Regions from separate parts of the Planococcus lenghuensis genome, predicted to be linked through region 2. Evidence: predicted binding sites of a transcription regulator. Region 2 holds the regulator's gene; each other region holds the start of a gene.

Region 1 (9,932 bases), 1.4 Mb from region 2:
GGAATCCGGATCACCTGAGTCTCCGTGACGGCTTCCACTGTATTGATCAGCGGACATGCCTGTACATATTCAATATCGCCGACCAAATCAAACGGTGTTTTGAATGCTGCAATCAGGCGTTTCCCTTCAGGAGAAAGCATGGAAATTTTAAGTTTCCCGTCGACGAGCAGATAAAGCGCATGCGCTTCTTCGCCTTGGGTGAATAAGCGCTCTCCGCCTGCATATGCCTTTATGTGCATCAATTGCCTGACATGCACAGGGAACAAATCCGTCAAACCGAATTGCTTAAGGTAGCGGGCTATGCGTTCATCCATTTCGTTGCCTCCTTACCATTTCAGTACAATGACCCCGCCAATCATCAGTACGACGCCGATGATTTGTGTGCGGCCGATTTTCTTTTTAGTCATATCAAACCAGCCTTTGCTGTCGATGGCGACAGCTGAGATCAATTGGGCAATGAGGAAAACACCGATCGTCAGCGTAACGCCCATCCGGTGAACTGCCGTCATATTGCTGAATAGCACAATGGCCGCCAGCATGCCCCCCGATGCGTATAGCGGGGAGACGTGACGGAGCTCCCGGAATGACTGATCCCGCAAGAGGAGCACGATCAGAACGGCCAGCACAAAACCGGTGAATTGCGTCATTGCCGCTGCCTGCCACGTGCCGATTCCGATGCTGATCGTGGCGTTTGCCGCACTTTGGAACGTCAGAAAAAACCCGCCGGCCAGCGCAAATAAAATACCTTTCATTTCGCTTCACGCACCTTTCGTTAAGATCACTGTACAATGTGTGGCACAACCCCAAAAGGACATATGTCCCATTATCACGCCGATTCTTCGCAATTGAAAGATCTTTCCACTAAACTGAAAATAAATCCTGTTGTCGCTGTGTTCCGTCTTACTGGATGAGCGGCCATATTAAACAATACCGGATAAAAACGTCAAATTCAGCGAGTGGTGGGAGGATGTCTTTTTTCAGACGGAATAAACAAGGGCTGCTTCAGTTTGCGAATTACGGGCTGATCGGGATTTTATGTGCGGGGCTGGATTTGCTCGTACTGAATGCCCTGCTCATTTTTTTCCCGACCACGGATCCGTTCCTGCTGGCCCTGTTCAATACGATCGCCTATACGGCAGCTGTATCGAACAGTTATTATTGGAATGCAAAGTATACCTTCAAAGTAAAGAAAAGCAGAAAACAATTGATCCCCTATATCGGACAGGCAGCTGTCAGTTTACTGATCTCCAATCTGGTGTTTCTTGCCGGTCTCTGGGCTTTGGGGAGACTTTCTTGGTTTCCGGGCTGGATTGATACAAACATTGCAAAGGGACTGTCGATGTATGCTTCTTTTCAAGCAAGTTTCTTTTTTAATAAATACCTCGTATTCCGGACAGCTGCCCAAAAGCCGACGGAAACCGGGGCCGCGCCAGGCACACAGGGCTGGAAGAAGTCGAAGCGCAATGAAGATGACCAGTGACTGCTGTCTTTCCAACGGCGGAATGCCTGAAAAATCGGCGGATAGCTGAACCGGCTCCTGTAAAACAGGGAGTATCAGAAGAAACGTGCGATTTCTGCGGTATGACCGGATCAGCAATGAAAAACTCTTCGGCAGTCCGGAAATTGGTGGTATAATGCACAAGTCGCTCATTTGTTTGGACGAACTACCTGATTAAGGAGCTTTTCAGTGAACAAGCAAGCTTTTACAAACACTACAATGGAAACCATTCAATGGTTCATTTTTTTGCTCGCCAGTACCGTAGCGCTGCCGATTGTTATCGGCGCAATCTATGAAATGAATTTTATCGAGTTATCCGGTCTCATGCAGCGGACATTCTTCGTCGTTGGTGTGGCTTCTTTGCTGCAGGGGTTATTCGGACATAAGCTGCCGATTATGGAAGGGCCGGCCGGCATCTGGATCTCTATTTTTTCCGTTATGGCGATTACCGGACTCCAGGACGGCACTTCGCTGGAAGAAACGCTTCGTTCGCTGCAGACGACGATGATGCTGACGGGGCTGTTCCTGTTGCTGTTTGGCGTATTTAAAATATCGCAGAAGATTCTTCCGATCTTTACGCCGCTCGTCACAGGCACATTCTTTTTCCTGCTGACCGTCCAGCTTAGCGGTACCTTCCTGCAAGGGATGCTGGGCCTGCAGCAAGGGGCAGGAACCATCCAGGTGATGGATGCCGCGCTTGCGTTCCTGACATTCTTCCTGGTGCTTGGGCTGTCAATTTTCGCCCGGGGCTGGCTGAGCAGTTATGCTGTGTTCATCGGCATCGTCATTGGCTGGGTGGCGTATCTCCTTATCGTCGGGGGACAAGACACGGAAGGGGAAGTGAGTGTGTTCGCAGTGCCGGAAGTCTTGGCGTTTGGCATGCCGACATTTAATTTCGGCATGATTCCCATTGCCTTCATCACCGCGGTCATCATCATTTCAAATGTTGTCGCGTCCATCGTGGCGGTCAATCAGACTTTAGATATTAAACCAAAAGACAGACGGGCGCAAGTCGACCGGGGAACTACGTTTTCAGGAATCGGCACCGGCTTATCGGGCATGTTTTCAGGCATCGCGAATGTGCCGCTCGCGACGTCTGCGGGGTTCATCGCATTAACGGGACAGAAGCGGAAAGCGCCATTTATTTATGCGTCTGCTTTGCTGATCGTACTGACATTTTTCCCGCCGCTTGTCGCATTGGTATCCAGTATCCCGTCACCGATAGCCAATGCCGCATTGATGGCTTCGTTCGTCCAATTGGTTGGTCTCGCGATCAATAATGTATCGATGACAACGCTGGATTCCAGAAAAGTGACCATCATCGGCGTCGCTTATCTGATCGGCATGGGCACGATGTTCCTGCCGCCGGAAGTCTTCGCCGATCTGCCGGGAATCGTGCAGAATCTGGTGAGCAATGGACTGCTGCTTGGTACCGGGCTTGTCATCATAATCGAGCAGTTATGGAAAGATAAAGAAGAAACGTCTTATACGAAATGAAGAGGAGCCAATGGACTTGGCTCCTCTCAGCTTGTAGAAAAATCCGTGCAAACTGCATAAAGACATCGTGTCCAGTAACAGTCGGCAAAACCTGCTCGCTTTCCGCGGGCGAACGGCAAGCCGCTTCGGTCGCAATGCGACCTGCCGGGTCTCGCCTTGTCCGCTCTCCCGTTGGAGTCTCACAGGTTTTGCTTCGACTGGTCCAGGTCCAAAAGGGTATTGACCTATGCAGCGATATCCGTCCCTTTCATCCTTTAGGGAAAGCTGACCAGCTTTCGAGTTGCTTCTCACTTTAAGAATGATTAGGAGAAGAAAAGGAAAAACGCCCCATCAAACCTGTGTGCTCCCGCGCAAGCTCGTCGCAAAGGGTGCCCTCAATACTTTCGGTCCTGCCTTTCCTGCGAAAAAACTGGCTGCCGAGATCCCCGAGTTCCTTCAGGACGAGGAGGCTTGAGAGGAAGGGGGGCGAAGGGCGCGACGTCCTGTCGCTTCGGTCTCCTGACCCGCTCCTGCGGGCCTCGCGGAAAGGGTGGGCGTTCTTTTCTGACTCATCAAGTTTTTTAAAACTGGAAAAGACTATCCACTTGCAGTTTTTTGTATTAAAAATCTTTTATTTACAGTCCGAGAGGAGCCAATGGATTTGGCTCCTCTTTCTATTTGACACGATTTCCGGTTTAAAACATCAGGAACGGCAGTGAGCCCGGGTTATGCCCGGAAATGAAATCGAATAGCGGGATCACGTAAGCGATCGCGATGGAAATGACACCGAGTGTCACCCAGATGGACCAGCGATCCATGAACAATGGAGATGCATCTTTTTCACTGAAATCTTCTCCGATCGGAAAGTCGGTTTCGCCTTTCGGAGCGAAAAATGCCAGCTGTGTCCAAATATAGACGATCAGGACAATTGCGCCGAATAAGATGATTCCGCCCAGGGCCATGAACATTTCGTAAAATGCCCAGTCCGCCGCTGCGTTGTGACCCCCGTATGTGGTATCAGCGGTACGGCGGGGGCTGCCCAGCAATCCGTTTATATGCATCGCACCGGACATGATCAGCATGCCGCTGGCCCAGATAATGGTCTGGGCAATCGCCAGCCGATTAAGCACTTTCGTCATTTTCCGGCCGCTAAGGAACGGAACCAGCCAATAGGAAACCCCGAAGAACGTCAGCATGACGGTCGTTCCGACGGTCAAGTGCAAATGGCCGGTCACCCAAATGGAGTTATGCACGACTTGGTTGATCTGATTGCTGGCGTTGATGATGCCACCGAGGCCCGCCGGAATAAAAGCGAACATGGCGACTATCAGCGCAAAGAAACGGGCGTCCTTCCACGGAAGGATTTTCCACCAGCCCAATAAACTGGTCACGCCTTTTGCCCGTCCGGCCCATTCCATCGTTGCCAGCATCGCAAATGCGGTCATGAGGGAAGGGAAAATGATCATAAACGTCTGGATAACGTGAAGGAATTTCAATCCGACCGATAAGCCCGGATCAAGGATTTGGTGGTGAAAGCCGCCCGGGACGTTGGCGACAACGAGAATCACCACGGCAACCCGCGCCAGCGAATCGCTGAATACTTTTCCACCGATGATTTTCGGCATTGAGACGTACCAGGCAGAAATCGACGTCAGCATCCAAATATTGACGAGTGTATGGCCGAATGCCCAAAACAGCGTACGGCCGATCATCGGGTCGATGGTCGGAACCCATCCGAATGCCCAAGGAATGACCAGTCCCACGACGAATACGGCGATGAACAGCGAGGCGAAGACCCACAGCACAAACACGGCATTGGAGAAAAACGCGAAAAGTGGTGTGAGTTTTCCGGGATTGTTTTTACGCCAGCTCTGATACGTGATGAACATCCCCACACAATTCAGCAGGATGCCGACGACGATAAGCGACAATCCGACATAAAACCAAGGGTGCGCCTGCATCGGTGTATAAAACGTATAAAGAACATTCGCTTTGCCAGCCAGGATGAAGAAGGCAGCGGTAACAGTTCCGACCGACATGAGGGCAAAACCGGCCCAGCCGAACCCGATGGTTTTAGGATGGAGCCCCCCGAGCACTTTTGAAGTGCCTGCGTACAAGTAACCGATGCTGAAAAATGAACTCAGCACTAACACAAGCAAAACACCGTGCGCCGTCAGCAAGGCATAATAACTGATCCAGGAAGGAAGCTCCAAATAGCCGCTTCGGACAAATCCCTGCAGCAATCCCGCCAGCCCGCCGAATAACAGCGCAAGAAATGCGATGGATAAATTGGCGGCGGATAAACGGACATCTTCTATTGGAATTCGGGTAGTGGTGTCCCGGTCGACTACTTTTCCTGTCGGACGAGTGGGTAGTTCAGATACGTGCGCCATAAGATCCCAACTTTCTTTTGGTTATTTTACAGTGATGGTGTTTGCCATATATTCGTGGCCAAGACCGCAGTACTCGTTACATAAAATTAAGTATTCACCCGGCTCTGAAAATGTGTGGCTTACTTTAGAAATGTGGCCGGGGACGACCATCACATTGACATTGGTGTCAGAGATTTTAAAACCATGGGTGACATCCGGCGATGCGAGCGTGAAGTGGACAGTCGAGCCGGCCGGGATTTCCAGGTCGCCTGGCCGGAAAGCAAACATTTCAGCGATTATGGCAAGTTTATACTCATTTTCGCCGATTTCAGTCAAAGCGGCGTTAGCAAAAAGTTCCGATTCCCGGACCGTTTCGGGATTAATGGTCTGTGCATGACTCGGCGGGCCCATATCCAGAAAAAATGTTTGAATGGCTAAAATGGATAAGAAAATGATTAGGATAAAAGACCCGATCATAAGCCAAAGTTTCTCATAATGGTGAATGCGCATAGCTCAGAAACTCCTTTCTGTTAACGCTTTATTCCATACAGATTTAAAGCCGGTCTAAAAAAAGAACCATGATGCCGAACCAGGAAACAATCATGACTGCCGCTAAGATCAGGACAGATACAAACGTTCCTTTCAATGAATACTCTTCTGCGGTGCTGTGTCTGTCTATACCGAGCTGCTTGCGGATAGACTTGCTCATTGTTTTGGCCCCCTTTCTCGGTGAATGGAAGGACTGATTCGGAACCGTTCTTCATGCAGATGCTTCCATCAATCCCGGAATAAAAATAGCAATTGCTAATTTTCTTTCGTTAAATTTAGAATACACACAATAAAAAGCGGGAGATGTGAAATAAATCACACTAATGCGTAAAAAATTATTAAACCAATGAAAAAACAATGTTATCCCATTCAAAGCACATCGAACATCTCTCTTTGTCGCCGGTTCCCCAGAATCCGGTGTGGAACTATAGGGGCGACTTACCCGTCTGCTTAGATAGATGTTTTATTAGGGGGAGTCATATTAAAAACGCTGTTAATTTCAAAATGATCGCTGACCGTATGCCATATCAGGTAGAAGGCGGATAACGGGAACATGCCAATTCAAGTGGACGGGAGAGGGAAGACGAATGACTGACATCAGTAATGACCAGGTGTTGACTGTGGAGCAGCGTGAAGAATTACTCCGCACACTTAAAATCCGGTTTGGGAAAAACAGGCACCGCCACAGCGGTATTGTTTGGGACCGAGTGGTAGAGGAGCTGAAAGCAAATGCCGAAAAAATATGGTCTCTTCACGAAATGGAGAAAACCGGCGGGGAACCGGACGTAATCGAATTGGACGGACATAAAAACGGAATCTTTTTTTGCGACTGCTCGAAAGAGAGCCCGGAAGGACGCAGAAGTGTCTGCTATGACCGGGAAGCACTGGAATCGAGAAAAAAACATAAGCCTGAAAACTCGGCGGTGGATATGGCAATGGTCATGGGGATTGAGCTGCTGACCGAAGAACAGTACAGAACGCTGCAACAGCTGGAGGAATTCGATGTGAGAACTTCGAGCTGGGTACAGACCCCTGCGGACATTCGGGAACGGGGCGGAGCGTTATTTTGCGACCGGCGCTACGGCCATGTCTTCGTGTATCTTTTGCCATGGGCTCATTCATTTACTGGATGAGCAGGAGCGGAGTAAATTCATCAAGGACTGTTACGATCAGCTGAAGCCGGGCGGCTATTTGGTGATCACGGCTATTTCGAAAGAAGCCCCGATGTACGGAAAAGGCACACAGCTCGGCAAGGATTATTTCGAGGTCTATGAAGGAGTAAAAATGTATTTCTATGATGCCAATTCCATCAAGGAAGCGTTTGGCCATTACGGATTAATCGAAGTATCGGAAATCCTGGAACCGCATAAGAATATGGAAAACAAGCCGCCATTCAGATTCAACATGGTCGTTTGCCAAAAAAAGTAATGAAGACTGCTGTGTAAGACGAAAAGTTCGATTCATAGCCACAAATCCGCTCTTGAAGCGATTGTAACCGGTTCTTGCAAAGCGTACGATTATGGTTGGATTAATGCAGGACAGGTAATTTAGAATGCGGACGACAGGAACTTAATGTCATCCAATAGTTACCAGCATATGTCAGAAGGGAATAAAATCATGAAAAAACTTGTACCGCTTTTATTCACAGCAGCAGTATTGACTGCATGCGACTCAGGAGAGTCCACTGGTGCGGGGGAGGCTGAGCCTTCACTGCCGGAACCGCTTGAAGTGAGCCTGCAAGTTCAAGAAACCGTTGTTGCAAATGAACCCGTTGAGTTAACGGCAATTGTGACACAAGGAACAGAAGCTGTCACAGGTGCGGATGAGGTGGAATTCGAAGTGTGGCAGGAGGAAGAGAAAGAGAGCAGCAATCTCCTGACGGCCGGTCACGAGGGAGAAGGAGTGTACGTTGCTGAAACCTTGTTTGCCGAAGCCGGCGTCTATCATATCCAATCTCACGTCACAGCAAGAGATATGCATACAATGCCGGAGACCACGATTACAGTCAGCGGCCCGGAACCTGCACTGGGAGAAGAAACTGCGCATCCGTACAGTCATGACGCCCATGGCACAGTCACTATTCACCTGGCTGAGCCCGGAGCGATCCAGTTGAATGAACCGGCGATATTCAACGTTCATGCGAAAAGCGGGGAAGTGCAGCTGACAGGAGCGGACGTCTCGTTGGAGTTATGGCGAGAAGGCGCTGAAAAGCATGAATGGGTGAAGTTGACAGAACAAGAGGGAGCCTACACGGGTGAAGTGACATTTGCGGAAGCGGGTACGTACCAAGTGCAAACCCATGTCATGAAAGATAGTGACAGTATACATGAACACACCGAGACGGTGATCGAAGTTTTGGAATAATTAAGGCATGGCTGGATAACTGGGACGCTTTTTCAGTGTCCAGCTTTTTTTCGAAATAAATTAAAAGAGAATTCTCGTAGACAAAAATGGATAAAAGAAAACGGGGCTATCCTGTTCATGCGATGATCAGCATACTGACCCAAAATCCGGATCATCAACCGTATTTGATGTTTATCCAGAACCAACCGGAGTATGTGATTCATCATCATTAGATCAGCGGAGACAGTTGTTATTTGCTGGAATGCAAATTCCCATTGAATGAAGAATTGAATGGATTTCTGGTGAGCTTGAGCCGGCTTGTAAATTATAAATTGTCACTTATCATAGACTAACTAGATACTCAAAAAAGAGCTGGAATTTTTGTAATGGAATTTAAGTAGTAAAAAATTACTTAAGGAAAATACAAAATCAACAAAAATAAAAACAATCAATTCTTGACGCAGGTCTATATTACTTGTAGGCTACTGTTAATAACCAATTGCATAACTTTCTTATCCAGAGAGGCGGAGGGACTGGCCCGAAGAAACCTCAGCAACAGACTGCGACAAACAGTACTGTGCTAATTCCAGAAGCGTAAGCTTGGAGATGAGAAGAGTCCGTTGTCAGTGTATGCCAAACCCTCTTCTGAAATTCCGGAAGAGGGTTTTTATTTTTTTACCTGTAAATGGATTACTGCATCCATCAAATTAGAGTAGAAAGAAGGAGTTTATATTGACCCAACCAGCAACCGAAAAAGCGAAAACGAATCGTCCATTCCGAGGCGACCATGTCGGCAGTTTCCTCCGGCCGGAGCGGCTGAAAAAAGCCCGGGCCCAGCGGGAAAACGGAGAAATCACGAACGAGGATCTGCGAAAAATTGAAGATGAAGAGATTATCAAACTGATTGCCGAGCAAAAAGCAGCCGGTCCGAAGGCAGTCTCGGACGGCGAGTTCCGCCGGAAATGGTGGCATTTCGATTTTCTGGCCGGGTTTGATGGTGTGGAGCTGTACGATGCCGAACAAGGACTCCAATTCCACGGAAAGCAAACAAAAGCGCTGGGCATCAAAGTGACAGGAAAAATCCGATTCAATGGGCATTATATGATTGATCACTTCAAATTCCTTCGGGATAACGCTGGTGACGCTGTGGCGAAATTCACAATTCCAAGCCCGAACATGCTGCTGTTCCGGGCGACGTTTGAAGAAGGCGTATATGAAACTGAGGAGGAATTATTCACGGATCTGATCACTGCGTATCAGGAAGTGATTGCGGCCTTATACGACGAAGGCTGCCGCTATCTCCAGCTGGATGATACTTCGTGGGCTTCCTTTTTCTCTGAGGAAGGACGCGCAACCATCCGGGCAAAAGGAAAAGAACCGAGCAAAGCAGCTGCACTTTGTGCCCGGGCGATCAATGAGGCCATTGCAGAGAGGCCTGCGGATCTACTCGTGACGATGCACATCTGCCGCGGCAATTTCCAATCCACGTATTTCTCGAGCGGCGGATACGACGCAATGTCTGAAATCATCTTCGGCGGTCTGGCCGTCGATGGACTGTTTCTTGAATTCGATGACGAGCGATCAGGCGGGTTTGAACCGCTTCGCCATATCAACCGGCCGGATTTGACGGTCGTGCTGGGACTCATCACATCCAAGTTTGGCGAACTGGAAGATCCGGAACGTGTAAAAGAACG
Region 2 (9,932 bases):
CTGTAAACGTCAGTCGTCCCCGCACACTGAAGATTCCTTCCGGGTGACAATAGCTTTCCGTATTCGTAAACTCCGTAAAAAACACATCCGGCCGCGCTGCTGCAGCCACTACATGACGGAATACAACATTCGTCACATCTTCCATCGGTGCCAACACAAAAAACGGACGCGGCAGATCACGCCAAAAATTCTCTTTCATAGTCGAAATCTTATCCTTTCATTAGAGGATGCAAGGCCAGGTCTTCATCCGGACTTTCTTGTTATCTCTATATTGGAACGCAGAATTATTCAATAGCTTTGTAACAGCATTTCATTATTTCTTAACCTTATACAGTTTACATGAGTCCCGCGTTTATGAAAAGCGGCGGGCTCTGAACACGTTTCAGCTGTACAACTCTAATTCGTTTTGTTACTTTTCGGCCGTCTCTTTCATATGCCGCCGGCTAAACGATTTGTTTCCTTATGCAAAAAAAGCGTCAACTCCACTGATCGTGGAATTGACGCTTTTAAATTTTAAAGAATGGCTTACATCATGCCGCCCATTCCGCCCATGTCAGGCATACCGCCGCCTGCATTTTCTTCCGGAATGTCTGCGACGACTGCCTCAGTTGTGAGGAACATCGCTGCAACAGATGCTGCGTTTTGCAGTGCAGAACGCGTAACTTTCGTCGGATCGACGATACCGGCGTCGATCATGTTGACCCATTCGCCGTTCGCTGCGTTGAAGCCTGTTCCGACTTCTTCGCGCTTCAGGCGGTCCACGATGATGGAGCCTTCAAGACCTGCGTTGTCTGCGATCTGGCGCACTGGCTCTTCAAGGGCACGCAGAACGATTTTCACGCCTGTTGCCACGTCGCCTTCCTGTGCTTCTGCCAGCTCATTCACGCTGTTATACACGTTAATGAGGGCGGTACCGCCACCGGAGACGATTCCTTCTTCAACCGCTGCGCGTGTTGAGTTGAGGGCGTCTTCAATGCGCAATTTACGTTCTTTCAGTTCAGTCTCAGTCGCTGCTCCGACTTTGATGACCGCAACACCGCCGGCCAGTTTCGCCAGACGCTCCTGCAGTTTTTCTTTGTCGAATTCAGAAGACGTATCTTCCAGCTGGCCGCGGATCTGGTTGACGCGGGCTGCGATTTTATCGGACTCGCCGGCACCTTCCACGATCGTTGTTGTTTCTTTCGTTACAACAACTTTCGCTGCGCGTCCAAGCTGCGATACATCCGCAGACTTCAGATCAAGTCCAAGGTCTTCCGTGATCAGTTCGCCGCCTGTGAGGGCTGCGATATCTTCGAGCATTGCTTTACGGCGATCGCCGAAGCCAGGTGCTTTGACTGCCACTGCGTTAAATGTGCCGCGGAGCTTGTTCACGACGAGTGTCGCAAGCGCTTCGCCTTCCACATCTTCCGCGATGAGCAGAAGCGGTCTGCCTTGCTGGACAACTTGTTCAAGGACCGGCAGCACTTCCTGGATGTTACCGATTTTTTTATCTGTGATAAGGATATACGGGTTTTCAAGAACAGCTTCCATTTTATCAGAATCTGTTACCATATAAGGAGATGCATAGCCGCGGTCGAATTGCATACCTTCCACGACATCCAGTTCAGTCGTGAAACCACGCGATTCTTCGATCGTGATAACGCCGTCGTTGCCGACGCGTTCCATCGCTTCAGCAATCAGCTGGCCGACTTCGTTGTCACCGGATGAAATAGCCGCGACCTGCGCGATTTCTTCTTTGCCCTGGATCGGCTTTGAAATGTCTTTCAGTTCGCCAAGCGCGCGTTCGACTGCAAGTTCAATTCCCCGACGGATGCCGACAGGGTTCGCACCTGCTGTTACGTTTTTCAGCCCTTCACGGATCATCGCCTGTGCCAGAACTGTTGCTGTTGTCGTACCGTCACCGGCGATATCATTTGTTTTCGATGCAACTTCCGCTACAAGCTTCGCACCCATGTTTTCAAATGCATCTTCAAGCTCGATTTCTTTCGCGATCGTCACCCCGTCATTTGTGATAAGCGGTGAACCGAATTTCTTTTCAAGCACGACGTTGCGGCCTTTTGGTCCGAGTGTCACTTTCACTGCGTTTGCGAGCTGATCCACACCGCGCGCCATCAGGCTGCGTGCGTCTTCTGAGAATTTAATTTCTTTTGCCATGTTCAATTCCTCCTGTCTTGGTTCGTATTCTTAACCGAGTACTGCGAGAATATCACTTTCGCGTAAGATTAAATATTCATTGCCGTCAGATTTCACTTCAGTTCCTGCATACTTCGAGAAGATGATCCGGTCGCCTTCTTTAACTTCCATTTCACCGCGCTGTCCGTTATCCAGCAACGCACCGGCTCCGACTGCGATGACTTTTCCTTCTTGCGGCTTTTCCTGGGCTGAACCCGGCAGGACAATTCCGCTGGAAGTTTTCTCTTCCGCTTCGACGAGCTCGATGACAACACGATCTCCCAATGGTTTTAACAATTGAAACACCCTCCTCAAAATTAATGAATGTAAGTTTGTTAGCACTCTTTAGTCGTGAGTGCTAATCCAATTATCAGTTTACTGATTTCATTCTCCATTTGCAAGCGGGAAGCTGAAAAATTTTTTATCTTTGCGGCTCTCTTGTGAAACCTCTACAATGAAAGAAAAGAACTTTAGACAGGAAAGGAATCACACATGGCTAAACAATATTCTCCCAGACGGAAACGGCGCACGGCGCTGTATGTTTTGCTTGTTTATTTCATCGCCCAGCTTTCGGGAATCTTCCTGATTATCCCGCTCCACAATTATTTTCTTGGCCAGGAATTGAGCGCGGAAGCTGCCCGGTTTGCAGCAGCCGGCTGGGTCACATTCATCACGTTCGGGCTTGGTCTGCTCGTCATCATTTTCCTGATTTTCCGCGATAAGCGTTTCTTTGATATTTGGCAAGGTAAAGAATCCAGTATCTGGGCTGCCATCGGCTGGGGTGTGCTCGGCTTTTTCCTGCTCCTTGTCGGTCAGTCGCTTGCCGCTATCATTGAAGTGGCTTTCGGCATTGAACCCGGCTCTGAAAATACAGCCAGTATTGCAATGGTTGCGGCGGCTGCACCCATCATGATCATCGCCGTCGTGCTGTTCGGCCCGATTCTGGAAGAATTGATTTTCCGGCGTGTCATTTTCGGCTCCTTGAATCAGACGATGAATTTCTGGCTCGCCACAGCGATCAGTGCACTCGCCTTCGCTGCCGTCCATATGGAATTCGTTCACCTGCTGCTGTATTTCACCACCGGTCTGATTCTGGCATTCCTGTATCAGAAGACAAAGCGGCTCCTGACGCCGATCATTGCACATGTGCTCTTAAACAGTTATGTTATGCTCATTCAGCTGAACATTGACCGGATTGAAAATTTCATGCGGCAGCTGGAGGAAATTCAGCGGCTGCAATAATGAAAAAAGAGGCTGTCCCTCACGCGTTTATCCGCGTTTGAGGACAGCCTCTTCCTGTTGTTCTTCGATTACTTGCTGCTGTTCGGCCCGCAGGAATTTGCGGTAGCCGGCCCGGGCGATCACAATGCTCATTTCATACAGCAGGATGAGTGGCACGGTGACCATGAGATGCGAAAAGATATCCGGCGGTGTGATGAACGCCGCAACGACAACAAGAATGAAATACGCGTACTTGCGTGACTTCACCATCTGCATCGGCGTCAGGATGCCGAGTCGCGTCAGGAACAGCATCAGCACGGGCAGCTGGAATACCACACCGAACGGCAAGGTCATCTGGAACAGAAACGTAAAGTATTCGGTGATGCCGATCGTTTCCACGATGTCCATGCTGTCTGAAATCTGCAGCATGAACCCGATGGCGTACGGAAACAAGATAAAATAGCCAAAAGCGATTCCGCCGAGAAACAGCAGAACGGAAAATGGAATGTAGCTCAGTGTCGCCCGCCGTTCCTGATCCAGGAGCCCCGGGCTGACAAATGCCCACAGCTGATACAGAATGACCGGGGACGTTATAATGAGAGAGAGCACCATCATGACTTGAAGGTAAATCCGGAGCGGATCGGTGATCTTGAACGCGTTCAGCTCCAGATTTTCCGCATGGTCGTTGAACTGCAGGAATTCGATCAGCGGACCTGCCAGGAAAAAACTGCCGACAAGCGCCAACAGAAAGAAAACGACTATGATCGCTAGCCGTTTTCGCAATTCCTCTATGTGTTCGACCAGCGTCATATCGTTTTGCTTCATTAACATGACATCCTTACTTTACTTCTTTTTGGTCGTCTTTCTTCTTCACTGGTTCGTCTTCGTCGTCAATCAGCCCTTTGGTGGCATTCTTGAACTCACGCAGCGATGAACCGAATGCTTTTCCGAATTCAGGCAGTTTCTTTGGACCGAAGATGATCAGGGCAACAATCGCAATAATAATCAAACTAAGCGGGCCTGGCATCATAACGGACACCTCCTAACAGTATGGTTTCATTCTACCGTATACGGGCAGCTTTGGCTATTTGCAGCGGTTTGGCAAATGTGACGTTTTTACGAATAAATTGGCAGAATGCACGTTATTTCACTGACGTGATGAATGCCAACGGTTCTTTGTGGAACTATCGCTTGTTGCTGATTTTTAGAACATATGTTTGGTATATTGGAAGCAGGGAGGTGAAAAACAATATGGCCACAAAAACGATTCTGGTTCGGCTGAAGACCCTGACAAAACGAAAGCACAAGCAATTCATCGACGAGCAGAAAGCCTATGCTTCCTTCCTGCGTGAACGAATGCGTCGGGCGGCTCCATAACGGCGAAAAACTATCATCCGCCAACGTGACGGCCGATTTGAAATCCGCCATCCGGAATGAAGCCATCCGACGCGCCAGGAAAGCGGTCGCGGACTTCAAGAACGGGGCGGCGAAGAAACTGCCGACATTCCGAAGCTCGCTCGGGATCAGCATCAATAACCAGAACTGGAACAGCGTCGAAAAGAACGGCCGCTGGCACATCGCCTTCACGAGCAACACCGGCAAAAAAGCGTTGCCTGTACATGAAAGCGCCGACGTGAAGACGTTCTTCCCGTTCCTCACAAAGGACAACCGGGAATTCCGCGGAACGATGGCGCTGCTCCGCAAAGGCAGGGACTGGTATGCCGCCATCCCGATCCAGACAAGTTCCGATCTGCAGGATAAGACGATCATCGAAGCCGACTGCACATCCGTCGGTGTTGATTTGGGCCTTCGCCATGTGGCTGTTCTCTCGGAACCCATCAGCGGAAAACGCCAATTCTTTTCGGGCAAAGAGATCGGATACATCCGCCGTCACTTTCGTTCCCTGCGCCGTTCTCTCGGTCAGAAAAAGGCACCGCGTGCCATCGAACGCACAGGTAAAAAAGAAAGCCGCTGGATGAACGACTACAACCGAAAGCTCGCAAACGACATCGTCGATTTCGCCCGGCAATTCGATTCGCCGCTGATCAAACTGGAACAATTGGACGCGATCCGCACGACGTGCCGCAGCCAGAAACGCGCGGACCGAACGATCCATTCCTGGGCGTTTTATCAGCTGAAGCAGTTTATCAAGGAACGGGCGGCGAAGTTCGGGATTCCCGTCGTGGACATCGACCCGTACCAAACAAGTCAGGCCTGTTTCCGGTGCGGCCACGCAGAAAAGGCGAATCGGCAGAAGGAAAAATTCAGCTGCCGGCAATGCGGCCACACGAACCACGCGGACTTGAACGCCGCGGCGAACATCGCAGCACGCACGAGCCTGGCGGTGTAGCGAAGAATCGTGTCCTTCGTGATAGACCAGGTGCCCATGCGGTACGATCCGACATGGGAGCCTCGCATGGCACGAGGTACGGCGGTCATGACGACGGCGGGTCAGAAATGGACCAACACGGCGACTGTCGCGAGACAGGCGCTCCGCCCGAGTGAGCCGCCCCCACACCTGTTCAGGTGTTTCCACTGGAAGCTCGGTACTTCAGTGCCGAGAGGATGTCACGTCTCTTGCTGGTGGATAAAATAAATTAATGTCTGCAGTTCGACAGACAAATCGATTGTATGAATCCGGATTCGGTCCGGCACATCAAGCCGCACCGGTGTGAAGTTGAGAATCCCTTTAATATCCGTACCGGCAAGCCGGTCTGCGAGCGGCTGTGCGGCTTTTGCCGGCACCGTCAGAATGACCAGTTCGATGCTGTGTTCAATCAGTTTTTCCTCAAGGACATCCGGATGAAAACTGAAAATACCGCTCCGTTTCTCCCCTGCATGGGGGCTTCCTGTATCGAATGCGAGCACAATCTTCGTATTGTGATTGCGATGGAAATTATATTTTAAAAAGGCGCTGCCTAAACTTCCGACCCCGATCAGCGCGACATTCGTGGCTTCATCCCGGTCCAGAATGCTCCGGAAAAACTGCAGCAGCTCTTGCACATCATAGCCGTACCCTTTTTTCCCGAATGCACCAAATTGTGAAAAGTCCCGGCGGATCGTCGCCGAGTCGATTTTCATTGCTTCACTCAGTTCACGGGAGGATACACGGATTTTGCCGGCATTCGAAAAGTTCTGAAGAAACCGGTAATACAGCGGCAGGCGCTTTGCAGTCGCCTGTGGGATTTTTGGAACTTCATACAAGGAAAACACCCTCCTGCGGTTGGTTCAAATCGTTACTATCTTACCCGACACACCCTGTTCTGTAAAGCCGCTCCGTTGCAGACCGGCAATACTTCGGCTAAACTTGAAAAAGAATCGAGGTGAACCGGATGATCGTTTTACAAGTGAATAACATCCAGAAATCATTCGGCGCGGAAGAAATTCTCGCCAGCGCCAAATTGGAAGTTCAGCACCGGGACCGCGTTGCACTCGTCGGCCGGAACGGTGCCGGAAAATCGACATTATTGAAAATCATTGCCGGTGAATTGTCATATGACAGCGGTGAACTGATCATACCGAAAGATCTATCCATCGGCTATCTCGAACAGCATTCAGGTATTGATTCCAAATTGTCCGTATGGGATGAAATGATTACTGTGTTTGAGCATTTTCGCGGTCAGGAAGCCCAGCTGCGGAAACTTGAAATGCAGATGGCAGACCCGGATATCTACGGGGATCCGGTGCAAAACAGCAAAGTCATGGCTGAATATGATGCCCTGCAGCATGCCTTCAAGGATGCAGGCGGCTATCAGTATGAAGCGGATACCCGCGCTGTGCTCCATGGCATGAAGTTTTACCCGGAAGACTATGACAAGCCGGTCGCTTCCCTGTCCGGCGGTCAGAAAACCCGGCTGATGCTCGCAAAGCATTTGCTCGCAAAGCCCCAGCTGCTCATCCTTGATGAGCCGACGAACCATTTGGATATCGAAACGCTCCGCTGGCTCGAATCGTATTTGAAAAGCTATCCGGGTGCCTTGCTGATCGTATCGCACGACCGCTATTTCCTCGACCAGGTCGTCACAATTGTCTATGAGGTATCCAGGCGCCGCACAAAGAAATTCACCGGCAATTACAGCCGCTACTTAGCGGAAAAAGCGAAGCAGTATGAGCTGGACCGCAAGCAATTCGATAAGCAGCAGGAAGAAAAGGCCAAATTGGAGGATTTCGTGCAGCGCAATATTGTGCGGGCTTCCACGACAAAATTGGCCCAGAGCCGGCGCAAAGTGCTCGAGAAGACCGATTGGATGGATGCACCGGAAGGCGATGAAAAATCAGCCCGCTTCGGCTTCACGATTGCCAGACAGAGCGGCAATGACGTCCTGGTGGTCAACGATGCTGCTGTCGGCTATGAAGGCAAACCGGTGACTCAAGATGTCTCGCTGAAGCTGTATCGCGGGGACAGCCTCGCACTGGTGGGCCCGAACGGGGTCGGCAAGTCGACGCTATTGAAGGCATTGGTCGGTGATGATACGCTGCTCAATGGTTCTGTTCAGTTCGGCACCGGCGTGAAAATCGGCTACTATGAACAGGAACAGGCCAATTTAGCAGGCAATAAAACGGTGCTGAATGAGTTATGGGATGATTATCCGCAGACGCCCGAAAAAGACATCCGGACGATTCTCGGCAGTTTCCTGTTTACCGGTGACGACGTGTTGAAGTCTGTCGCTTCGCTATCCGGGGGTGAAAAAGCCCGGGTGGCGCTTGCTAAACTCATGATGCAAAAAGCGAATGTGCTGATTCTTGATGAACCGACCAACCACTTGGATCTCGACAGCAAAGAAGTGCTTGAGGCGGCATTGATCGATTATCCGGGTACGCTTTTGTTTGTGTCACACGACCGCTATTTCATGAACCGCATTGCCACTAAAGTCGTGGAATTGTCTCCTGAAGGAACAGAAGAATTTCTCGGGGATTACGATTATTATTTGGAGAAAAAGCAAGAAGCAGCAGAACTTCTGGCATTGGAAGAGGAAACTATGCAGACTGCCACCGCTCCAGCCGCCACGTCCCGCCGTCTCGACAAAGAGCAGCAGAAACGGGAGCGGCAGCTAAGCCGGCAGCTGACAGCCATCGAAGCTGAAATCGAAGAACTCGATAGTCAGATTGCTGCTGTGGAACTCCAGCTCTGTGAGCCTGAAGTGTTTCAGGATCATGAGCGCGTGCTGCCGCTGCAGCAGGAACTTGAACAGCTGAAAACTACACACGACGAGCAGACAGAGCGCTGGGTGGAACTTCAGGAAGAATTGGAACAATTTACAGACTGACTGCATGCACCCAGCATGCAGTTTTTTTGATGGTTTTCACCGTCAATACCCCCATTCTGCTCAAAATCCATCTTTTTTCTTCCCTCAAGCTACTTATTTCCGTACAAATCGGCCCTTCCTCCCCCACCAATCACTACTTGCCAAGACACCACCTCAATATATGGGTCAAGACCTTTTCAAAAATTTTTTATTGCCGAAAAGTTATCCACAGGCAACTTGTTATAAAATCAGCTATCAACAGAGTTTTCCACATTATCCACAGGAAAAGATAGGGTTATACACATTTTTTCAGAAAATGCTTGACACAATATATAGAATTTAGGCATAAAGGCTTAAAAGTTATTCACAAGTTATTCACAAAATGTGTATAAGTACAAATGTTCTCTATTAATAGAATACATAACGGAAGTGAAAAAAACGGATTTTCCGTTTACTGAATGTAAATGGAAAATCCGTTCTATTGCCACGAAGTTAGAATCAGTCCCGGCCGGCCGTTCATCGCCATAGTGCTGCGGATGCCTTTATCAAACATCACTGCACCAGCTGCTGCAATCATTGCCGCATTATCCGTACAGAGCGGCAGCGGCGGGATATAAAACGGGATGCCTTTACTGCTGAACTGCTCAGTCAGCGCGGAACGAAGTCCTTTATTGGCCGCAACGCCGCCGGCTGCAATTACCTGTTTAACATTATAGTGTTCGGCAGCCCGCACTGTCTTAGCCGTTACGACTTCCACAACACTTTCCTGGAAACCGCAGGCCACTGCCGCCGGATTTACTTCTTCCCCCGCTGAGCGGTATTATGGAGATGATTCAGTACAGCTGATTTCAGTCCGCTGAAACTGAAGTCATACGAACCATCCTCCAGCCAGACCCGCGGAAACTGTACCGCTTCTGCACTTTCCTGTGCAAGCCGGTCTACATGCGGTCCGCCTGGATAAGCCAAGTTCAGAGACCGCGCGACTTTGTCATACGCTTCCCCCGCCGCATCGTCCCGGGTTTCACCGATCACTTCGAAACTGCCATGTTCTTTCATATATACAAGTTCCGTATGCCCTCCTGAAATAACAAGTGCTAGCAGCGGGAACTCCATCTCCTGGACTAGCCGGTTGGCATAAATGTGACCGGCAATATGGTGAACACCCATAATCGGCAGACTATTGGCAAACGCAAACGCCTTTGCTGCATTTACCCCAATCAGCAATGCGCCGACGAGGCCAGGTCCTTCCGTGACTGCCACAGCGTCCAGTTCGCGCGGCTTCATGCCCGCTCG
Region 3 (9,932 bases), 1.3 Mb from region 2:
TCCAATCGGAAGGCATCGATATCGTCTCTGGCGGCACGGACAATCACTTGCTCCTGATCGACCTCCGTTCACTCGGCCTTACGGGTAAAGTGGCAGAGCATGCGCTTGATGAAGTCGGCCTTACGACGAATAAAAATACCATTCCGTTCGACCCGGAAAGCCCATTCGTCACATCCGGCATCCGGATCGGCACAGCCGCCGTTACAACGCGCGGTTTCAAGGAAGCGGAGATGCAGGAAATCGCGGCCGTCATCGCATCGATTCTGAAGAATCCGGAAGACGGGGACGTAAAGAAAGAAGCTGCGGAACGGGTTGCAAACCTTACATCGAATTACCCGCTTTACAAGTAAAAACCACCACTGCCGAAAATAGGATTTTCGGCGGTGTTTTTTTGTCTTTTCCATTAACTATAATTGAAGCCTATGGTTAATTTAAGGAGAGACGCCCGATGCAGCTGCAGGCAATCAGCAACGAACAGCAAGCGACAATTGAATGGCTCCGCCGGCTTGGGGAGAGTTTCCACACGAGTTTCAGCGTTGTGGATCCGCACCGGGAAGAATTGCCCGTCGTGTATGCGAATGACGCTTACTGTGCCATGACCGGTTATGCCCTTGAAGAAATCGTCGGGTTGCCGGCGCGATTTCTGGGGACAGAAAACATTGACCAGGCTGATGCTGCGGACCTTTGCCGCGCGATCCGGCAAGGGGAGGCTGGTACATTTGAACGGATGATCTGCTATAAGAACCGGCGTCCATGCTGGAACGAGCTGACCCTGCAGCCGGTATTCGGAGAGTCGGATGTCATTCTCTTCACAATTGTGGCTGCCAAGGATATCACGCGGCGCAAACAGGCGGAAGCACTCGTCGGCCTGCAGCGGGCGATGTACACAGGGATTGAATCCGGGGCGCCGCTTGCCGATCTCCTGCAGAAAATTTGTGACACAGTGGAATCTTTTTTCGAGCAGGGGACCGCCTGTTCCATCCTGACGGTTGACCGGGACGGCCGCTTTCAAGTCGGTGCTGGGAATTCCTTGCCGGATGAACTGCTGCAGGCGGTAAAAGGGCAGCGGGCGGATGGCGAAATCGGATCGTGCGGTGCGGCATATAGCCGGAAAACGATCGTGATTTCAGAAGATATCAGTACCGACCCGTTATGGAAATCGCTGAAAGACATGGTAATGGGCTACGGTTTCAACTCCTGCTGGTCGCTGCCGATTTTTAAATCGGAACAGCTGGTATTCGGCTCATTCGGTATTTATTTTTCTTCCCGGCATGCGCCATCGCCGGAAGAACTTGAATTCATCAGCCAAATCAGTCCGCTCATCACACTGGCTGTCAATTACCGGGAACAGCAAATGGAAGTGCTCCGTCTGTCTTATAAAGACCCCGGCACGGATTTGCCGAACCGGCATTTCTTTCTCGATCAGCTCCAGGAACGCGGGGTGGTCAATTCCACTGGGTTCATCGCCTTCATTTCCATCTTGGAGTATCCCGATATTATTGACCAGTACGGGCATCGGGCCGGCGATACGCTGATCCGGAAGCTGGGCAGGCGGCTCGGTGCGCTGCACTTATCGGCTGCGGATTGCACGGCCCGCTTTTCGGGTGCGACACTTTCATTTTATTCTGATGTTGAAGCGGCCGGGATGGATGGGGCCCTGAAAAAGATTTCAGAAGTGCTGACTGAGCCGCTTGAAGTGGCGGATATGCGGTTGTTTCCAACCGTGAAAGTCGGGGTGGTGCCGCTGGCGGCAGCTGTACAAAACATCGAGGAATGGCTGCGCTCTGCTGACAGTGCATTGTCTGAAGCGAAAAAGCAGCCAGGAGAGGCTGTTGTTTTTTTCGATGCGGAATGGAACGAACACCTGCTGCAGGAACAGAAGCTGGCCCAGGAACTGACGCCTGCACTGTTGCGGGAAGAAGTGCGGATGTACCTGCAGCCCAAAGTGAATTTATCGACCGGGGAAGTGATCGGTTTTGAAGCGTTGGCCCGCTGGTACTCCGCTGAATACGGTCACGTATCACCGGATGTGTTCATTTCAGCCGCTGAACGGACCGGGAAAATCCGCTTGCTGGAACAGCAGATGTTGAATCAGGTGCTCGAATGGCTGCGGAGCCGGCAGGACCGCGGACTTTGTCTTCGGCAGGTGGCGGTCAATATTTCAGCGGATCATTTCTTCCATTGCACATTCTCGGAAGACATGAAGCGACTGGTGACGCTCGCCGGCATCCGGCCGGAACTCATCCGGTTCGAATTGACGGAAAGCATCGGGTTCACAGATTTCGATGCGGCCATCCGCGTATTCTGCCAGCTCAAGCAGGATGGGTTTGCCTGCTCGATCGATGACTTCGGAACGGGCTACTCATCGCTCAGTTACCTGCAGATGCTGCCGGTCTCTGAAATCAAAATTGATCGCTCTTTCATTTTGAACCTTGAAGAAGAAGGAACGCAGGCCATTGTCCGGGCAATCATTCAACTGGCCGGGAACCTGAAAATGACACCCGTGGCAGAAGGCATTGAACTGGACGCGCAGCGTGAATTTCTCCTGGATGCCGGCTGCGCGGTCGGACAAGGCTATTATTTCTACCGGCCGCTCCCGGTGGAAGAAGCGGATGAATTATAGACCGGACCGTGTTCAACGGGCCGGTTTTACCTGTTTTAAGGGCTGACGGACAATGAAAAACTGTTATACTGTATAAGATAACGCAACAAAAAGGAGAGAAACCCAATGGGAAAAGTATATGTATTCGATCATCCGCTTATTCAGCATAAGCTTACATACATCCGTGACGTTAAGACGGGCACGAAAGAATTCCGTGAACTGGTTGACGAAGTCTCGACGCTCATGGCGTTTGAAATCACCCGCGATTTGCCGCTTCAGGACATCGAAGTGCAGACGCCGGTTCAGCAGGCCAGCGCCAAAGTGCTCGCCGGCAAGAAACTGGGGGTCGTACCGATTCTGCGAGCCGGCCTTGGCATGGTCGACGGCATCCTGAAATTGATTCCGGCAGCGAAAGTGGGACATATTGGCCTGTACCGGGATCCTAAAACGCTCACGCCCGTCGAATACTATGTCAAACTGCCGTCGGATATTGAAGAGCGGGACTTCATCCTCGTCGATCCGATGCTCGCGACCGGCGGTTCTGCCGTCGAAGCAGTGAACTCACTGAAGAAGCGCGGCGCAAACAGCATTCGGTTCATGTGCCTCATCGCAGCACCGGAAGGCGTGGAAGTATTGCAGGAAGCGCATCCGGATGTCGATATCTACATCGCCGCCCTCGATGAAAAGCTGAACGAAAAAGGTTATATTGTACCGGGCCTCGGCGATGCAGGCGACCGGCTGTACGGTACGAAATAAACTGGAGGTGCACACCGCTTGACTGCAAAACGGAAAGTAATGACCATATTCGGCACGAGACCGGAAGCCATCAAAATGGCTCCGCTCGTCCTTGAACTGCAAAAACACCCGGACACCATCGAATCGATTGTGACTGTAACCGCACAGCACCGGCAAATGCTCGATCAGGTGCTGGACACGTTCGGCATCAAACCCGATTACGACCTGAACATGATGAAAGACCGCCAGACATTGATGGATGTCACAGTCCGCGGCCTGGAAGGACTCAACCGTGTCATGCAGGAAGCGAAGCCCGACATCGTCCTCGTCCACGGCGACACGACGACGACATTCGTGGCAAGCCTCGCTGCGCTTTATAACCAGATCGCAGTCGGACACGTGGAAGCCGGCCTCCGGACGCACAATAAATATTCACCGTATCCGGAAGAAATGAACCGGCAGCTGACTGGCGTGCTGGCGGATATCCATTTTGCGCCGACCGAGAAATCAGCAGGTAACCTGCTGGCGGAAAACAAACCCGCCGACCGTATCTACGTCACCGGCAATACCGCCATCGACGCGCTGAAGACAACTGTCCGCGATGCCTACGCACACCTGGTACTTGATAAAATCGGGAATGACCGCATGATCCTGCTTACCGCCCACCGCCGCGAAAACCTCGGCGAAAAAATGCGCGGTATGTTCAAAGCGATCAAACGCCTCATCGAAGAACAGGGCGACGTGCAAGTCGTCTATCCGGTGCACCTGAACCCGGCAGTACGGGAGGTGGCGGACGAAATTCTCGGCAACGACCCGCGCATCCATCTCATCCCGCCGCTTGAAGTGCTCGATTTCCATAATTTCGCGGCCCGGTCATACCTGATCCTGACCGACTCCGGCGGCATCCAGGAAGAAGCGCCGTCGCTCGGCAAGCCCGTCCTCGTCCTCCGTGACACGACCGAACGTCCGGAAGGCATCGATGCCGGCACCTTGAAACTCGCGGGTACCGACGAAGAAACAATCTACCGGATGGCGACCGAGTTGCTCACCGACGAAACAGAGTACGCCAAAATGGCCCATGCCTCCAACCCCTATGGAGATGGCCAGGCATCCCGCCGGATCGTCGAAGCTTTGCATAAATACTTCGGGAACGAATAAAGGAAGATGACCCTGAACAAGGGTCATCTTTTTTTATGGAGATTGGTGGAGGTTAAAGAGCAGTCAGTCTTTCTTAAAGAGCATTCACCAGCTTTTAAAGAGCATTCGCCGGTTTTTAAAGTGCATTCAATCTTTCTTAAAGAGCACTCGCCAGCTCTTAAAGAGCATTCGCCCCTTGGTGTCCCGGTTTTTTATTCGAAACAGCAGATCCACATCAATAAATCAAGCCAGCAAGAAAAGGTGGAGGCTTAAAGTGTATTCAGATGTTCTTAAAGAACGTTCACCAGCTCTTAATATGCCTGGGCTCCCTGTCGCCTTGTTTCCCCCAATATCATAAATTCATGGCAGTCAGTCCAGAAGCCAGGAGGAGAGGGATGTAAAATGAATATTTCATTAGAAAACACGCATCTTAATCCGCTTTTTCCCTCCAAAAGCCATGAACATTCAATTTCCCGGCCCGCCGCTCATCTGGAAGAAGTTTCTTAATTGAATTAAAAAGATTTGCTAAACCCCATTCCAAACTGTGTTACAATTATCATATTGTTACCATCCTCAGTTCCTCCTCCACAGCCGGATTTTCAGCTGGCGTGAAATTTGTCGGGAATATGACAGCCGCATGTCGCTTGTGAACAATTTCACTTCAGTTGATTGACATGATTTTGCCCCTATTGTATGCTTACAAAGGGTATGCATGACAGGGTTTTCATACATAAATTTCTTGTTGTAGGAGACCTGATGCGATGCTCCGCCAGTTGAAAAAACTGCTGGATTTCCAGTGGATTTCAAGGGGGTAACATGCGCCCACCAAACCGTCCCTTGCAAGCGATGGCGCTTTACAGTGCCATCCTCTCACAACTTGTCGGGTCCGTTCTGATCGGCACATTCGCAGGAATGTGGTTCGATGAGAAACTCGGAACCGCCCCACTTTTTCTAATCATCTTCCTGCTTGCAGGCGTTGCCGCCGGTGCAGCAGCAATGATGTACACCGTTCAAAAATTCGATTCAGGAGATAAACAGTGAATGTCAGATTTTCATGAAATCTACGAAAAGCTCAAGAAAATGGTATTTTTTATCCTGGCGCTTTTTGCTCTGGGGTGGGGATTTACCCCGTACCCGTCTGTTTTTGCAGGGCTTGCTCTAGGTACGGCATTCGGTCTGTATAACTTTTGGATATTGAAGCGGCGATTGGAAAAGTTTGATCGGGCGGTGACAGCAGGATCGCAAGTCCGTTCACTCGGAACTGCCATCCGGTTTGCCTCAGGTGTGGCGGCAGTCGCACTCGCGATTACGTTCGCCGAACATCTTGACTTGATCAGTACAGCGGCAGGTCTGATGATTCCATACCTTCTGTTGCTGACAGAACGGATCATCCATCAGGTGCGGCATCATTAACGCAAAGGGGAAAGAGAGGTGAAATTATCGTGGAACATCTGTCTCCAACATGGGAACTGCCCGGTACAGGCATTTGGTTTAACTTATCTAATGTCCTGATGCTGCTTATCGCAGCGGCCATCGTCTTTCTGATTGCGTTGATCTCGACACGCAGCCTGAAGTTGAAGCCGACCGGTATGCAGAACTTCATGGAATGGATCATGGATTTCGTAAAAGGCATCATCAAGAGCAACATGGACTGGCGAACAGGCGGCAGCCTCCACGTGCTCGGAATTACGCTTCTGATGTTCATTTTCGTGGCGAACATGCTGGGATTGCCTTTTGCAATCGTTGTCGACGGCTACCTGTGGTGGAAATCACCAACGGCAGATCCGGGCGTCACGCTGACACTCGCAGCAATGATCATCATTTTGAGCAATTACTACGGCATCAAGGCAAACGGCTTCGGATCTTATGCGAAAAGCTTTACCAAGCCGATGTGGTTCCTCACGCCGATTAAGATCATTGAGGAATTCGCAAACACACTTACACTCGGTCTCCGACTTTACGGGAACATCTTCGCAGGGGAAATCCTGCTGGGACTTCTTGCAGGTCTGGCCAGTGCCGGAGCGCTCGGTTTCCTGGGAGCTATCCTGCCGACACTCGCATGGCAAGGATTTTCAATTTTCGTCGGATCGATCCAGGCTTTTATTTTCGTTATGTTAACGATGGTCTACATCTCACATAAAGTTGCAGATGACCATTAATAAATATAAACTGCTCTAAGAGCAAAATTTACTTATCCTGAGGAGGACATTTAATAATGACAGGTTCACTTGGTTTATTGGCAGCAGCAATCGCAGTTGGTCTTGGCGCACTTGGCGCAGGTATCGGTAACGGACTTATCGTTTCTAAAACAGTTGAAGGTATCGCCCGCCAGCCAGAAGCACGCGGCGTTCTTCAGACAACAATGTTCATCGGGGTTGCATTGGTTGAGGCCCTTCCGATCATCGCAACAGTTATCGCGTTCATCGTTATGAACGCTGAGTAATAAGAGACAATTGGACAGCAGGACGTAAATGGCGGAGTGCAAATCTTTCGCCATTTGCGTTTAAGTAAGGAAAGCAAAGTGAGCCGGTAGACCGATAGCGGATTGGAGCGGCCGACCCGGAAACCTGTTTCCGGAGGAGGGTGCGAAATCAGCGTACGGTCTGGCGAACAAGTTGGACAAGTAAGAAAAGTGAAGCCGGCCATGCAAGCTCCGACAGGCATAAGGCGAAACGCGCAGGAAATCCTGATTTCCGCAGCGGGTCGACTTATGACCCCGAGGAGCTGGGCGGCGGAACTGGACAGTAAGAAAAAACTTTGCATATTTTACCTTTGAAAACAACAATCCGACTATAAACTGACTAGGATTCAGAGCTCTTGAAGGGAGTGAAACAATCGTGTTTTTTGATCATCTCGTATTCGGCGCGGTGGAAGTGGAAGCAGAACATCATGAATTCCTGAATGTTGGAGATATTCTGGCGACACTGGCGATTTTCCTCGTGTTGATGTGGCTGTTGAAGAAATTTGCATGGGGACCGCTCATGGGCATCATGCAGGAACGTGAAGAATTGATTGCCAGTGAGATCGAATCGGCTGAAGCAAGCCGTGCAGAATCACAGAAGTATCTGGAAGAACAGCGCAGCATGCTGAAAGAAGCGCGCAACGAAGCGCTTGATATCGTGGAAAGCGCGAAACGCCAAGGGGAAGCTTCCCGTGAGGAAATCCTCGCTTCGGCACGTGCGGAAGCAAACCGCATCAAAGATAATGCAGTTCTTGAAATCAGCAATGAACGCGATAAAGCGCTGGCAGCAGTGCGTGATGAAGTGGTGGCATTGTCGATGCTCGCAGCTTCACGGGTGCTTGGTAAAGAACTGACGGAAGAAGAAAACCGCAAGCTGATCGATGAAACGATTGCGAAGGCAGGCGAAATTCAATGAGCCGGTCGAAGGCAGCCCAGCGCTATGCTGAATCACTTTATGAGGTAGCAAGAGCGCACGGTGAAATTGCCAGCGTCGAGCAGGATCTGCGTGAAGTAAAGGAAGTCCTCAATACCAATCCGGACTTTTTTGATATGTTCGCTTCTCCGCAGATGGGCGTGAAGGACAAGCAGGCGCTTGTCCGGCAGCTGTTTGCCGGAGCTAATGAATACGTCCTGAATACGCTGCTTCTCGCAGTGGAACGCAAACGGATCAATGAAGTAAAAGATATTGTTGATGAATTTATTCATCTGTCATATGAAGACCGGGGAATCGCAGAAGCAACCGTATATTCAACGCGTTTCCTGACAGAAACTGAAGCTGCAGCCATTTCTGAGACATTTGCACGGAAAGTCGGCAAGCAGGCCCTGCGCATTGAAAACGTAGTTGATCCGTCCTTGATCGGCGGACTGCGTGTGCAAATCGGAAACCGTATCTTTGACAGCAGTGTCAGCTCGAAACTTGAGAGCCTGCAGCGTCAGCTGAGCGGTCGTTCCACCAAATTATGAGAGGGTGACACATATGAGCATCAAAGCTGAAGAGATCAGTGCCCTGATCAGACAGCAGATTGAAAACTACCAATCGGAAATGCAAGTCAGCGACATTGGTACAGTTATTTCGGTCGGTGACGGAATTGCCCGTATTCACGGTCTCGATAACGTCATGGCTGGGGAACTTGTGGAATTCTCAAACGGTATTATGGGAATGGCGCAGAACCTGGAAGCCAATAACGTAGGTATCATCATTCTTGGACCGTATAGAGATATCAGTGAAGGCGATGAAGTGCGCCGTACTGGACGCATCATGGAAGTACCGGTCGGTGAAGCAATGATCGGCCGCGTTGTAAATCCGCTCGGACAGCCGATTGATGGTCTTGGTCCGATTGAAACAACCAAAACCCGTCCGATTGAAAGCCCGGCGCAAGGCGTTATGGCGCGTAAATCGGTGCATGAACCGCTTCAGACAGGCATCAAAGCGATCGATGCCCTTGTGCCGATCGGCCGTGGACAGCGTGAACTGATCATCGGTGACCGTCAGACAGGAAAAACTTCTGTCGCAATCGATACGATCCTGAACCAGGCAGACCAGGATATGATTTGTATCTATGTTGCAATCGGCCAGAAAGAATCGACAGTCCGCGGACTCGTCGAAACGCTGCGGGCGAATGGCGCACTCGAATACTCGATCGTCGTTTCAGCATCCGCTTCCGAACCGGCTCCGCTTCAGTACCTGGCTCCGTATACCGGCGTAACAATGGGCGAGGAGTTCATGTTTGAAGGCAAACACGTGCTTGTCGTATACGATGACCTGACAAAACAGGCATCCGCATACCGGGAACTTTCCCTCTTGCTCCGCCGTCCTCCGGGCCGTGAAGCTTATCCGGGGGATGTCTTCTACCTGCACTCGCGCCTTCTGGAGCGTGCAGCGAAGCTGAATGAAACACTCGGTGCCGGCTCCATCACAGCATTGCCGTTCGTTGAAACGCAGGCTGGCGATATCTCGGCATATATTCCGACAAACGTTATTTCCATCACAGACGGACAGATCTTCCTTCAGTCCGACCTGTTCTTCTCGGGCGTGCGTCCGGCGATCAACGCGGGTCTCTCTGTATCGCGTGTCGGTGGTTCCGCCCAGATCAAAGCGATGAAGAAAGTGGCAGGTACACTGCGTCTTGACCTTGCAGCCTACCGTGAGCTCGAAGCATTCGCCCAGTTCGGTTCTGACCTGGATCCGCAGACGAAAGCGAAACTTGAGCGTGGTGCCCGTACAGTAGAAGTACTGAAACAGGATCTTCATAAGCCATTGAAAGTTGAAAAACAGGTAGCGATCCTTTATGCACTGACAAGAGGATTCCTCGATGATATCCCGGTTGGAGATATCCGCCGCTTTGAAGAAGGGCTCCTGAGCTTCCTGGATGCTGACCACCCGGAATTGCTGGATCATATCCGGACAACACAGGGCCTTCCTGAAGATGAAGCAATGGCAGAAGCGATCAACGCATTCAAACGCACATTCGCCAAATCTGAATAATAGCTCCTGTA

What was found. Region 2 encodes Rex, which represses fermentation and respiration genes when NADH is low (regulators of the CRP and FNR family bind a similar motif). Its sites were predicted from a motif close to TTGTGAAATATTTCACAA; they were not measured.
Region 1: B0X71_RS20955 (cytochrome c oxidase subunit 2A) is a predicted target of Rex. The motif match lies at 6,199-6,216, and genes of this name have one in related genera.
Region 3: B0X71_RS14945 (AtpZ/AtpI family protein) is a predicted target of Rex. The motif match lies at 5,119-5,136, and genes of this name have one in related genera.

The regions. Positions count from the first base shown of each region.
Region 1 covers NZ_CP019640.1:1,947,370-1,957,301, reverse strand. Annotated here, with positions in the region: gene B0X71_RS10070 (Crp/Fnr family transcriptional regulator) at 1-314, opposite strand, end outside; gene B0X71_RS10065 (DMT family transporter) at 327-752, opposite strand; gene B0X71_RS10060 (GtrA family protein) at 968-1,480, shown strand; gene B0X71_RS10055 (purine/pyrimidine permease) at 1,688-2,995, shown strand; gene B0X71_RS10050 (cbb3-type cytochrome c oxidase subunit I) at 3,670-5,367, opposite strand; gene B0X71_RS10045 (cytochrome c oxidase subunit II) at 5,389-5,856, opposite strand; gene B0X71_RS20955 (cytochrome c oxidase subunit 2A) at 5,900-6,055, opposite strand; gene B0X71_RS10040 (DUF4256 domain-containing protein) at 6,483-7,028, shown strand; partial or broken gene B0X71_RS10035 (SAM-dependent methyltransferase) at 6,994-7,323, shown strand; gene B0X71_RS10030 (FixH family protein) at 7,513-8,259, shown strand; SAM riboswitch class I at 8,748-8,851, shown strand; gene B0X71_RS10025 (5-methyltetrahydropteroyltriglutamate--homocysteine S-methyltransferase) at 8,971-9,932, shown strand, end outside.
Region 2 covers NZ_CP019640.1:520,798-530,729, reverse strand. Annotated here, with positions in the region: gene B0X71_RS02890 (tRNA dihydrouridine synthase) at 1-199, opposite strand, end outside; gene groL (chaperonin GroEL) at 526-2,154, opposite strand; gene groES (co-chaperone GroES) at 2,185-2,469, opposite strand; gene B0X71_RS02875 (CPBP family intramembrane glutamic endopeptidase) at 2,665-3,414, shown strand; gene tatC (twin-arginine translocase subunit TatC) at 3,442-4,218, opposite strand; gene tatA (twin-arginine translocase TatA/TatE family subunit) at 4,232-4,420, opposite strand; gene B0X71_RS21515 (hypothetical protein) at 4,645-4,770, shown strand; gene B0X71_RS02860 (RNA-guided endonuclease TnpB family protein) at 4,727-5,743, shown strand; gene B0X71_RS02855 (redox-sensing transcriptional repressor Rex) at 5,962-6,597, opposite strand; gene B0X71_RS02850 (ABC-F family ATP-binding cassette domain-containing protein) at 6,726-8,660, shown strand; partial or broken gene tsaD (tRNA (adenosine(37)-N6)-threonylcarbamoyltransferase complex transferase subunit TsaD) at 9,118-9,932, opposite strand, start outside.
Region 3 covers NZ_CP019640.1:2,943,570-2,953,501, reverse strand. Annotated here, with positions in the region: gene glyA (serine hydroxymethyltransferase) at 1-350, shown strand, start outside; gene B0X71_RS14965 (bifunctional diguanylate cyclase/phosphodiesterase) at 449-2,623, shown strand; gene upp (uracil phosphoribosyltransferase) at 2,729-3,358, shown strand; gene wecB (non-hydrolyzing UDP-N-acetylglucosamine 2-epimerase) at 3,377-4,495, shown strand; gene B0X71_RS14950 (hypothetical protein) at 4,502-4,747, shown strand; gene B0X71_RS14945 (AtpZ/AtpI family protein) at 5,291-5,515, shown strand; gene B0X71_RS14940 (ATP synthase subunit I) at 5,516-5,887, shown strand; gene atpB (F0F1 ATP synthase subunit A) at 5,917-6,633, shown strand; gene atpE (F0F1 ATP synthase subunit C) at 6,690-6,917, shown strand; gene atpF (F0F1 ATP synthase subunit B) at 7,312-7,851, shown strand; gene B0X71_RS14920 (F0F1 ATP synthase subunit delta) at 7,848-8,399, shown strand; gene atpA (F0F1 ATP synthase subunit alpha) at 8,413-9,921, shown strand.